DNA from 3 places in the Neorhizobium sp. NPDC001467 genome. Region 2 is predicted to be linked to each of the others. Evidence: riboswitches for the same ligand, from Rfam matches in the RefSeq annotation. Region 2 holds a riboswitch; each other region holds the start of a gene.
What was found. A riboswitch is a leader RNA that binds a small molecule or an ion and turns the genes downstream of it on or off. The one in region 2 is predicted to bind thiamine pyrophosphate.
Positions count from the first base shown of each region.

Region 1: linked by a shared signal. The riboswitch ahead of ACQKKX_RS08130 (ABC transporter permease) and the one ahead of thiB (thiamine ABC transporter substrate binding subunit) in region 2 are both predicted to bind thiamine pyrophosphate.
Region 3: linked by a shared signal. The riboswitch ahead of ACQKKX_RS13840 (YkoF family thiamine/hydroxymethylpyrimidine-binding protein) and the one ahead of thiB (thiamine ABC transporter substrate binding subunit) in region 2 are both predicted to bind thiamine pyrophosphate.

Region 1 covers NZ_JBNNPS010000002.1:726,313-730,406, reverse strand. Annotated here, with positions in the region: gene ACQKKX_RS08140 (hydroxyethylthiazole kinase) at 1-539, opposite strand, end outside; gene ACQKKX_RS08135 (ABC transporter substrate-binding protein) at 542-1,486, opposite strand; gene ACQKKX_RS08130 (ABC transporter permease) at 1,503-2,267, opposite strand; TPP riboswitch at 2,405-2,507, opposite strand; gene ACQKKX_RS08125 (putative bifunctional diguanylate cyclase/phosphodiesterase) at 2,712-4,094, shown strand, end outside.
Region 2 covers NZ_JBNNPS010000004.1:99,854-103,947, forward strand. Annotated here, with positions in the region: gene thiP (thiamine/thiamine pyrophosphate ABC transporter permease) at 1-473, opposite strand, end outside; gene thiB (thiamine ABC transporter substrate binding subunit) at 478-1,494, opposite strand; TPP riboswitch at 1,534-1,640, opposite strand; gene ACQKKX_RS10780 (response regulator) at 1,763-2,173, opposite strand; gene ACQKKX_RS10785 (ABC-F family ATP-binding cassette domain-containing protein) at 2,372-4,094, opposite strand, start outside.
Region 3 covers NZ_JBNNPS010000006.1:80,189-84,282, forward strand. Annotated here, with positions in the region: gene ACQKKX_RS13830 (5'-methylthioadenosine/S-adenosylhomocysteine nucleosidase) at 1-543, shown strand, start outside; gene guaA (glutamine-hydrolyzing GMP synthase) at 627-2,204, shown strand; TPP riboswitch at 2,449-2,560, shown strand; gene ACQKKX_RS13840 (YkoF family thiamine/hydroxymethylpyrimidine-binding protein) at 2,552-3,160, shown strand; gene ACQKKX_RS13845 (ABC transporter permease) at 3,197-4,015, shown strand; gene ACQKKX_RS13850 (ABC transporter ATP-binding protein) at 4,012-4,094, shown strand, end outside.

The DNA.
Region 1 (4,094 bases), on a different contig from region 2:
ACCCCGCCGGAAAGGCAGCCGGTGCCGGTGACCTGCGCCATCCAGCAATGGCCGTTGCGCACGGTGACGGTACGTCCGCCGTCCGTGATCCGGTCTGTCGCGCCGGTCTCGATGCTGACGATATCTCCGAGGCTTCCGATCAGGGCCATTTCGGCTCTGTTGCCGCGAACCACCTTCGGCCGGCGGGCGATCAGCGTTCTTGCAAACTCCAGTCGGGAAGGGGAATAGTCACAATGGACGGGATCGAGAATCCATGGTTTTCCAGCATCATTGGCGATATCGACCGCTCGTTCGATGACATTGCGACGCTCGGCGTCGAGCGTGCCAAGATTGATGGTCAACACATCCGCCTTCGATACGAAATCGGCGATCTCGTCCGATGAGGACGTCATTGACGGGATTGCGCCGATCACCGTTATGCCGTCAGCGGTGAATTTCTGTACCACCGTATTCATCAGGCAATGCACGCGCGGACGCTTTTCGCGCACACGGTCCAGAAGATCGGCGGCCTGCTCTGCTGTCGGGTATGTCCGTGCCATGGTCACCGAACCTCCAATGCGATGTCTGCGACCGGCGGCGCTTTTTCGATCAGCCCGCTTGTCTGTATGAATTCGCCAAAACGCTGGTATCGACCGCGATCGAGTGCTGCCGGCCGCTTTGCGAAGCGTGGCAGGGTATCGGTGAAGGCCTGACGGTTGAGGGCGTCGTCGAGATTTGGATAGGCTGCCACAAAGAGTTTCCAGGACTCTTCCGGGTGATTTGTCAGGAAAATGGCGGCCTTCTCGACGGCTTCGAGAAAACGCGGTAGGCGCGGATCCGCCACCAGGGCATCACGGGTGACGAAAATAAGTTCGTCATACACGGGGACGCCGTGTTCCTCGGGAAAGAAAGAACGACCTTCATGGCCTTCGAGGCGCATCTGTGTCAGTTCGAAATTGCGGAAGCCGCCAAGCGTGGCATCGACCTTGCCGCCGATCAGCGATGGCGACAGCGCAAAATTGACATTGATCAGCTCGACATCCTCAAGGCTTAGGCCTTCGCCCTCCAGCATGCGTTTCAGCATCGCGTCTTCAAAACCGCTGACGGAAAAGCCGATCTTCTTGCCGCGCAGATCTTTCAGGCTGCGGATCGGGCCATTGGCCAGTACCGTGACGGTGTTAAGCGGTGTTTCGACCAACGTGCCGACGCGTTTGAGCGGCAGGCCGGCTGCGTGGTCGAGATAGAGGTTCGGCTGGTAGTGAATGCCGATATCCGCCTGACCAACCGCGACGAGACGCGGAACCGACGATGGATCGGCTGGCGGCACCAGTTCGACGTCAAGTCCAGCGGCGTCGAAATAGCCGTTTTGCGCGGCGATGACGAGCGGCGCATGATCCGGGTTCACGAACCATTCGAGCATGACGGTCAGCTTGTCAGCGGCATGCGCGCCGTTCGCATGAAAGCTTGTGATAATGGCAATGCCAATTGCCAGCAGGGTTCGTCTCATTGGTTCTCGTCTCTCCTCAGGATGAAAACGGTGTTTTCTGCTCGTCTTCCCGCGCCCAGTGGGGATGTCCCAGCGTGAGCCGATCGAAGGCCAGCCGCAGGCCGATGCTTGTCACGGCGAGAATGGCCATGGCGGCAAAAACGGTATCGGTCTGCATCCGGGCATTGGCTTGGACCATAACGAAGCCCAGCCCGGCCGAAGCCCCAACCCATTCGCCGATGATGGCCCCAAGGGGCGCCAGCGGCACGGCGACGCGCAGGCCCGACACCAGTGCGGGTAAAGCAAGGGGGACCCTCAGCCGAACCAGTACCTGCCACGGGGTTGCAGCCGTCAGCGCCGCCGCCTCCAGAAGCACGGGTTCGGTGCGCCTCAGACCATCGGCAAATGCAGAGGCCACCGGAAAGAAGATGACGACGGTCGTCATCGCCACCTTCGAGGCTACGCCAAAACCCAGCCACAGTACCAGGAGCGGCGCGAGCACGAAAACGGGAAAGGTCTGCAGCACAAGGATCATTGGCCAGAGGAGCCTGCCGGTGCGCGGCAGTGCCACTGAAAGAAATGCCACCGCCGCTCCGAAGACGCTGCCGAAAAACAGGCCCGCTAAAATTTCGCCAAGCGTGATCAGCGTATGATGAGTGAGGAAAGCGCTCTGGCGCACCAGCGCGTGGACGACTGCAAGCGGCGATGGCAACAGATAACGCGGTGGAGCAAACAGCTCCACCGCTGCCGACCAGATCAGCAGCAGCAGAAAAAGCCCCAAGGACGTGGGTCGAAACTGCATGTCAGCGCATCGACGTGGAGCTGTCGAGCCATACGGATCTCGTGGCTTGGAAACCCTTGAAAGCGGTAGGCATGGTTTGATCTCCTGACAGCGATATCATGGAGATCCAGGCGAGCGGAGAATAAGAAAGAGGTGCACGAAAGCGCCGTTTCCGTTCCTACGCCGGTATGACCCGGATCAGGTTCAAGGGTCCGGCTCACCGCCATCTCAGCACCGTTCGGTGCTCCCCTCGGAATGGCGTCAATCTGGACCTCGGACCTGGAGTTGTCAATCACGGAGGTTCGGTCCGTTTGAACACCATAAGGCATAGGACCCTGGACGCTGCGCAATGCGCAAAGGGAGGGTACGCTAGCGTACCCGCGGCGGCGTCCAGTGTGTTTACCACACTCTCTAACTGCTTCTTTACTCAAGTCCTAGAAGGTTCGCCCGCAGGGGGTTCCCAACATGATACGTGATGTCCAAACCGACGCAGGAACTCCATCGGTCCCCCTCATCGGGCCTGGTAATGATGGTGACTATCTGCGGGGGCTGCAGGTCCATGCTGTCGAACAGAATATCAGCCGCGGCCTGATCGCATTTTCTGTTGCTGCCGCCGTCTCGACCCTATTCTTCTACGATTCCTACAGCGCCCAGTCGATCACTTGGTTGGTCCTGGCCCTGATCATGACGGCTGTGCGGATACGCATCGCGCGCCGCGCAGCCGGCCGACCTCCACGGCCCCTGTCGGAAAAACAACTCAGGCCTTACGCGGTTTGGTGCGTAATATCCGCCTCGGTCATGATGAGCTTTCCAAGTTGGATCATCATGGAGGAGGATGGGCTTGCGTTCGCTTTCATGCTGTCCCTTTGTCTGGGAACTTTCTGGTCAGCAAGTTTTGTTCACGCGCCTGTCCTTCGGTCTTCCGCATCTTTCATGACGACGCAGTTGGTCGTCACGGGAATTGCCATGGTGTTGAGGGGTCCTACCCTCGACAACATAATCCTGCTCTGTCTTTTCGTCATCGGCGTTGGCAGCGCTTACGCCCTGATCAAACAGCATTCAAAAACCTTCTCTCAGTCGGTCCTTCAGCAAATCGCTTTGGAAAAGCAGAACGAAGTCATCGGGCTTCTCCTGCGCGATCACGAGGAGCAATCGAGCGACTGGCTTTGGCAGACCGACGAGCTGATCGCCATCATGTCACCATCACCGCAGTTTGCTGCTGCGTTCGGTCGATCTCAGGGCGAAATGGTGTCGCTTCCGCTCGAGGCGCTTTTCCGGAATGCCGAAGGCGCGGTGGCGTCAACAGGCGTTGCGACACTGATCGATCACATCAATGCTGGAAAGTCGTTCCGTGATCATGTCGTATCATTGGTGGTGGATGGCGTGCCTCGATGGTTTTCCGTCTCCGGTAGGGCAGTGACCAACGAGCTCGGTGCAATTGTCGGACACCGAGGCGTGATGTCGGATGTGACTTCCGCCAAGCAAGCAGAGCGACAGATCCGTCACCTCGCGCTGCACGATGGCCTTACTCAACTTCCAAATCGAACCCAGTTCTCGGGGGCGCTTGAAGAGGCGTGTCGCTCGGGCAAGCCGTTCGCGCTACTGAGCATAGACTTGGACGGCTTCAAGCCGATCAACGACACGTACGGCCATCCGATCGGCGATGCCTTTCTCATGCAAATTTCAAAGCAAATCTCGAGCGCTGGCGGATCGAAAGGCTTGGTGGCGCGGATCGGCGGCGATGAGTTCATGGTATTGTCTTTCGATGTCGACCATGAGCGACTGGAAGAAAACTGCCGTTGGATCCTTGGCGCGGTCGCGACACCAGTGGAAATCAAGGGCTTCGAA
Region 2 (4,094 bases):
GCCAGCATCAGCCGGGCGGCAAGCGGCAGGTTGAAGAAAACATGCGCGATCAGGATGCCGCTCAAGCCGTAGATGCCGAGCGGTTCCGCTCCACCGATCAGCGAAAGGCCGCTGTTGAGCATGCCGGCACGGCCCCAGACGCCGATCAGTCCGAGAGCGCCGATCAGGACCGGCAGACCCATCGGCACTGCCATGAGCCGGATGATCCAGATCCGGCCGGCAAAATCGGCTTGTCGCGCCAGGGCAAGGGCCAGCGGCAGTGCCAAGGCGACTGACAAAAGAGTCGAAAGGCCCGCCTGCCAGAGCGTGAAGCGCAGGATACGCCAGACATAGGCGTCGAACAGCGGTCGATCGGAACCGCTACCGTCGAAGGCGAGAAGGGCCGTCAGGGCAAGCGCAATGAACAGTGCAGCGCCGGCGAAAACCAATCCGCCAGCGGCCGTTCGCAGCAGTCTTTGCCTGCCCGTCAGCATCCGCTCAGGGCGTGCTCATGGCGGCCAGCCACTCGTCAAGCCAGGCGCGGCGGTTCTTCGCCACCTCGGCCGGGTCCATCAGAAATGTCTTTGCCGGCTTCACCAGCGCGTCGAATGCGTCGGGCAACGGCTTGTCGGTCGCAGCGGCCGGCATCATCCAGTTGGTGGTGGCAATCTCGTCCTGAAACGCGGGGGTCACCATGAAAGAGAGAAATCGCCGTGCCAGTTCCTTGTTTGGCGCGTTCTTTAGAAGGCCGGCCACCTCGATCTGGATATAATGGCCTTCGGTGAAGGCCGCGGCCCGGTAACGATCGCTGTTTTCCTCGATCATGTGGTAGGCGGGCGACGTCGTGTAGGAGAGGACCATCGGCACCTCGCCCTTGGTGAACATGCCGTAGGCCTCCGACCAGCCGGGGGGCACCGTCAGCACCCGCTTCCTGAGCCGCGCCCAGGCCTCCGGCGCCTTGTCGCCGTAAACCGACTTGACCCATAGAAGCAGCCCCAAGCCCGGTGTCGATGTGCGCGGATCCTGGATGACGATTTTCTGCGATGGATCGCCCTCAACCAGATCCTTCAAGCTCACCGGCGGATTTTTCACGGTCTGGCTATCGTAGACGACGGCAAAATGGCCGTAGTCATAGGGCACGAACATATCGTTCTGATAGCCACCGGGCACCGCAATGGCCGCGAGATCGATACCACTCTTGTCAAACATGCCGGTATCGGCTGCCTCTTTCGCGAGATTGGTATCCAGACCCAGCGCGATATCGGCTTGCGTGCTGCCGCCCTCCAGTTTCAGGCGGGTCAGCAGCGCCACGCCATCGGCAACGGCGGCAAAATTCACGGCGCAGTCGCAAGTCTTCTCAAAGGCCGCTTTCACCCGAGGGCCCGGTCCCCATTCCGCAACGAAGCTTTCATAGGTATAGATGGTCAGGGTCGGCTTTGCCTGCCCACGGCTTGGCAGAGCCAGGGACATGAGGGCCATAAAGGCCATGGCAAGACGAAAAACGGATCTACGCATCGGCGCCTCCTCAATCTTCAAATAGGGGAATAGGGCGCTGATGATGAGCCGTCTAATCCCTCCGCCGGTGTTAGCCGGATCAGGTTCCGCGGGTTGGCCGGAGGCCTCTCAGCCGCGCAAGTTACGCGGCACCCCGTTAGAGCGGTGAAAGATGTAAACGCTGGGGTCTGTCTTGGCAAGCAGGCTGCGACCGTGCGGCAGCCCAGAGGCATGGCCGCAGCAACCAGATCGTATAAACGGCGCTGGAAGCGGACGGTAGCTGGCGCGGTCAGTGCGTCGTGCGCTGGAATACCTGCAGTTCGCGGGGTACGGAGGCAATGCCGCCTATGCGGCTGGCAATCGCGTAATTGATCGACCGCTCCAGCACGTCGGGCATGGCCGGCTTGGTCAGAACGCCGAGCGTGCCTTCGACGCCCTTGTCAACGTCTTCCGGATTGGCGGTCATGAAGATGACGGTGATACCGTATTCCTCAGCCAATTGTCGGGCGATTTCCGGGCCGGTCGGTCCATCGGACAGATTGACATCGACAAGCGCGATGTCGGAGGACCCGGCGAGCGCCATGGCGTGCTTGCGGCCGCTGGCGAAACCCGAAACTTCCAACCCCATGCCCTCAATCGTTTCAGCCACATCAAGGGCGATGAGGAACTCGTCCTCGACGATCATGACCCGTTGTATCATTGGCTTGCTCGCCACGCGACGAAACGCAGAACCCGCCGACATGAACGTCCCCTCATTGAACTCGAAACATGTTCCGGCCGCTCTCACACAGGCAAACCGCCGGATTGAACGTCGAACGTCCTCGCAATGCGAATGTTCCGGCCCGCGCCAGACTTTTTTAGGTAATAACGGATTGTTAACGCTAACGTTTTGGTAACATTAGGTTTCGAGCTCCTCGCGGAGCATTTCGAGTTCCAGCCATTCCTCTTCGAGCTTCGCCTGCTTTTCCCGCAGGGCAGCCGCCTGTTCGGCAAGCTTGGCGAAGGCTTTCGGATCGCGCGAAAACAGATTGGGATCGGCCATGGCCTTGTCGTGCCTGGCAATCTCCGCCTCTGTGGCCGCGATGTCCTTTGGCAGGTTTTCAAGCGCGAATTTCTGTTTGTAGGATAGCTTTCCCTTGGCCTTCGAAGGCTCGGCCGTGAGGTTGGAGACCGCTGCGGCAGTTTCCGTTTTCACCTTTTCGGATTTGCGTTTTTCGTCTGCCGCACCCTTGCGCTGCGCCAGCATGTCGGTGTAACCGCCGGCATATTCGATCCAGCGGCCGTCCGGTGCGTCCGGGTTGGCCGGCGCAATTGTCGAGGTCACGGTGCGGTCGAGAAAGTCGCGGTCGTGGCTGACGAGGATGACGGTGCCGTTGTAACCCGCAACGATTTCCTGCAGCAGGTCCAGCGTCTCGATGTCGAGATCGTTGGTCGGTTCATCGAGGATCAGAAGGTTCGATGGTTTTGCCAGCATGCGAGCCAGCATCAGGCGGGCGCGCTCGCCACCGGACAGGTTCTTGATCGGCGTGCGGATCTGTTCCGGCTGGAACAGAAAATCCTTCATGTAGCCGGCGACGTGGCGCTGCTCACCATTGACGAGCAAGGTCTCACCGCGGCCATCGGTCAGATAATGTGACAGCGTGTCTTCCGGGTTAAGGTCCTCACGCTTCTGGTCCAGCGTGGCGATTTCCAGATTGGTGCCGAGCTTGATCCACCCATCGTCGGGCTTCAACTGTCCGGTCAGCATCTTCAAAAGCGTCGTCTTGCCGGCGCCGTTCGGACCAACGAGGCCGATCCGGTCCCCACGATGCACACGGATAGAGAAGGGCGCGACCACCGGCTTGTCATAGGTTTTGGTGATATTCTCGGCTTCGACTACCAGCTTACCCGACTCGCGGCCTTCGGCCACCGAAGCCTGAACGGAACCCTGCGGGCCCTTGTGGCCGCGATATTCGGCGCGCATGGCCTGCAATTCACCGACCCGGCGCATATTGCGCTTCCGGCGGGCCGTTACGCCGTAACGCATCCAATGTTCTTCGCGTTCGATCGCCTTGCCGAGCTTGTGCTGCTCGATCTCTTCCTCTTCCAGAATCTGATCTCGCCAGGCCTCGAAATGCCCGAACCCGCGCGACAGGCGCCGCGACGTGCCGCGATCCAGCCAGACGGTGGCGTTCGATACCTTTTCGAGAAAACGGCGGTCATGGCTGATGACCACAAGCGCGCTGCGGGTCTTTCGCAGCTCGTCTTCCAGCCATTCGATGGTCGGCAGGTCGAGATGGTTGGTCGGTTCGTCCAGCATCAGGATGTCCGGTTCCGGCGCCATTACCCGGGCGAGCGCCGCACGTCGCGCCTCGCCGCCGGAAAGGCGCGATGGCTCCTCTTCGCCGGTCAGGCCCAGATGTTCCAGCAGATAGGTAACGCGGTAAGGATCGTCCCCCGGTCCAAGTCCCGCTTCCGCATAGGCCTGCACGGTCGCGAAGGAGCCGAAATCCGGTGCCTGCTCGAGATAACGGATGGTCGCGGAGGGATGGCGAAACACTTCGCCCGACTGCGCCTCGACGAGGCCGGCTGCAATCTTCATCAGCGTTGATTTGCCCGAACCATTGCGGCCGACGAGGCAG
Region 3 (4,094 bases), on a different contig from region 2:
CCGCTGATGACCGGTGTCGGCCCCGTGGAAGCCGCAGCCGTCCTGTCACGCGAACTGGCGCTGCTCGAAACCGCCGGTGGTCTGCCGGATCTCGTCGTCTCACTCGGATCCGCCGGTTCGCGCAGCCTCGAACAGACCGGCATCTATCAGGTCTCTTCCGTCGCCTATCGCGACATGGATGCCTCACCGCTCGGTTTCGAAAAGGGTGCGACCCCGTTTCTCGATCACCCCGCCATCCTGCCACTGCCATTGAAAATCCCCGGCCTTGCACAGGCCTCGCTGTCCACCGGCGGCAATATCGTATCGGGCTCCGCTTACGATCTGATCGCCGCCGATATGGTGGACATGGAGACATTCGCCGTCATGCGCTGCTGCCAGCTGTTCGGCGTCCAACTGATCGGCCTGCGCGGCATTTCCGATGGAAAGGAGGAGCTGAAACATGTCGGAGACTGGACGGAATACCTGGCCGTGATCGACGAAAAGCTGGCCGACGCCGTCGACAAGCTGACGGGCGCCATCGAAAGCGGCCACCTTTCGCTATGAGGCCAGTGCGAATCCGCTATGCAGCGGTCATTTTCGGCGTTTGTCCGGTTGCCAGAAATGCCAGTTTTCTCTAAAGGCTCGCCATGACCCAGATAGCGCATCCCGACAGCATCCTCATCATCGATTTCGGCAGCCAGGTAACGCAGCTGATTGCGCGCCGCGTCCGCGAAGCGGGCGTCTATTGCGAAATCCATCCTTTCCAGAGTGCCGCCGAAGCCTTCGACAGGCTCGCGCCGAAAGGCGTGATCTTTTCCGGCGGCCCGGCTTCGGTCACGACCGAAGGCAGCCCGCGCGCACCGCAGGCGGTTTTCGACAGTGGCGTGCCGATTCTCGGCATCTGCTATGGCCAGCAGACGCTCTGCACCCAGCTCGGCGGCGTCGTCGAAGGTGGCCATGCCGCCGAATTCGGTCGCGCAGATGTCGAGATCAAGAAGGCCAGCCCGCTGTTCGACGGTTTCTGGGCTGAGGGTGGCCGTTATCCGGTCTGGATGAGCCACGGCGACCGCGTAACGCAGCTGCCGGACGGTTTCGAGGTCATTGCGACATCGGAAAACGCGCCCTTCGCCATCGCCGCCGACGAGAGCCGTCATTACTACACGACGATGTTCCACCCGGAAGTGGTGCATACGCCGGATGGCGCCAAGCTTCTCTCCAACTTCGTGCACAAGATCGTCGGCCTGAAATCCGACTGGACCATGGCCGCCTACCGCGCCGAAATGATCCGCAAGATCAAGGACCAGGTCGGCACCGAGCGCGTCATCTGCGGCCTGTCCGGCGGCGTCGACTCCTCTGTTGCCGCCATCCTGATCCATGAAGCGATCGGCGACCAGCTGACCTGCATCTATGTCGATCACGGCCTGATGCGTCAGGGTGAGACCGAACAGGTCGTCGGCATGTTCCGAGACCATTACAACATTCCGCTCGTGGCCGTGGATGCCTCCGACCTGTTCCTGACCCAGCTTGCCGGCGAAAGCGACCCTGAAGTCAAGCGCAAGACGATCGGCCGCCTGTTCATCGAGGTTTTCGAGGCGGAAGCGGCAAAGATCGCTGCCGACGGCAAGGGCGAACCGCGCTTCCTCGCGCAGGGAACGCTTTATCCGGACGTTATTGAAAGCGTTTCGTTCTCCGGCGGCCCGTCGGTCACGATCAAGAGCCACCACAATGTCGGTGGCCTGCCCGAGCGCATGAACATGCAGCTCGTCGAGCCCTTGCGCGAACTGTTCAAGGACGAAGTTCGCGCGCTTGGCCGAGAACTCGGCCTGCCGGAAAGCTTCATCGGCCGCCACCCCTTCCCGGGTCCGGGCCTCGCCATCCGCTGCCCAGGCGGCGTCACTCGCGAAAAGCTCGATATCCTGCGCAAGGCCGATGCGATCTATCTCGACGAAATCCGCAAGGCCGGTCTCTATGACACGATCTGGCAGGCCTTTGCCGTGCTGCTGCCGGTGCAGACTGTCGGCGTCATGGGCGATTACCGGACCTATGATTTCGTTTGCGCCCTTCGTGCCGTCACCTCGGTCGACGGCATGACGGCGGATTTCTATCCCTACGACATGAACTTCCTCGGCCGCACCGCGACCCGCATCATCAACGAGGTCCGCGGCATCAACCGCGTCGTTTATGATGTTACCTCCAAGCCGCCGGGCACGATCGAGTGGGAATGAACCGGAGCGGTCCGTAGACGCGACAATGGGAAGGAGGGCGAAAGCCCTCCTTTTTCGTTGCCGGGTTGCTGAACTCTCGGATTCCATTTTGCGGTAATCGCCGTGAGGTACCAGTGCCATGGCCCAAGAGAGGCTGACGTGATGGCTTTGCCAATATTGATGAAGCCTGAATGGGCTTGCGATCCGCCTCGCCATTTTTCTCGACAACCCACCTTGCCATCCGTCCCCAATCCGGTCTAACTAGCCGCGATTACAGGGGTGCTCCGTAAGGCCGGGGCTGAGATATGGTCGCATGACCGTGGACCCTTCAGCTGATCTGGATAATGCCAGCGGAGCGAGGTAGAGCGATGTTTTCCGGCGCGCAGATTTCTTTGTATCCGATGACCGACGATTTCGTCGGCGTCATCACAGACGCGCTGTCGGCGCTCGAGCCCTATCGCGAAAAGCTGCGGATCGAGACGGACGATATCTCCACGCTGCTCGTCGGCACACCTGATATCGTGTTCGCCGCCATGCGCGACCTGTTCGCGGCAGCGTCGAAGAGTGGCAAGCATTGCGTCCTGCATGCGACGATCTCGCGCGGATGCCCGGGCGAGCCGGACGACCCGATCTGCCAGACACCGGAATTTTCCGGACCGCTGGCGCCGCTTGCCGAGCGCAAGCTGAAGGCGCATCTGGCGGTCGGCGATGCACCGGTGATCGGTCAGGAGGCGGCGGCGCAGTTCTCGCTATACACGCTCGGCATCGACGGCCACATGGATGAGATCTATGGCTGCATCGATTTCGTGAAGAATTCCGGCACGTTTGAGAAATCCAAGAATTTCTGCACCAAGCTGCGCGGCGACACCGGTGCGGTCTTCTCCACCGTGCATGAGGCGCTGGTGCGTTTCGGGCCACCGGCCGGACATGTGACGATCGACCTGACGGTCTCCGCCAACAGCCCCTCCGCGCGCTGATTTTCCACGCGTCCTGCGAACGGCCGAGGCATGTTCATGTTGTTTTCGCACCCCGTGCGCGGGCGGCCCGCCGTCTCGATATGGCTTCATCTCCGTAATGCCCTGCCGGCTGTTATGGCTGTCGGCGGTCTGGCGTTGATCTTTGAAACCTATGCACTCTTTTCCGGCGTCTCGCCCACGACCTTGCCGGCGCCGTCGCGGGTTCTCGCGCAAGCCTATCAATACCGGCAGGCTCTGCTCGACAACGCCATCCCCACGCTCAGCGCCACGCTTGCGGGTTTTTCGTTATCGCTTGTCGCAGCCTTCCTTCTGTCCGTCATCGTCGATTTCGTGCCGGCGCTGAAGCGGGCGCTTTTTCCCGTCTTCATCGTCAGCCAGACCTTGCCGCTTGTGGCGATCGCGCCCCTGGTCGTGCTGTGGTTCGGCTTCGGGCTTTTGCCAAAAATCCTGCTGGTGGCGCTGGTCACCTTCTTTCCCATGCTGGTCGCGCTTTCGCGCGGTTATGAGGCGACCGAACCTGAACTCGAACAATTGCTGACCTCGATGGGCGCCGGGCGTTTCAAACTTTTCCGTGTCGCCCGCCTGCCCTCTTCCCTGCCCTTCTTCTTCGCAGGCCTGCGAATCTCGATCACCTATGCCGTCGTCGGCGCGATCTTTTCCGAGTATGCCGGTGCCGCCAAAGGTCTCGGCATTTATATGCTGAATGCCAAGAACAATTTCCGACCCGACCTCGTGCTGGCCGCGGTGCTGGTAAGCGCCGTGCTGACGCTCTGCCTGTTCGGGCTTGCCGTTCTTGCGGAAAGGCTCTCGATGCCGTGGACGCGCCGGGGTTCCGTCGGAGGTCAGGAACGATGAACGTACCGCGTCTGAAACTCGATGCCGTCAGTTGCCGTTACGGCGACCTTCCGGTGCTTGCCGCTATTTCCATGACGGT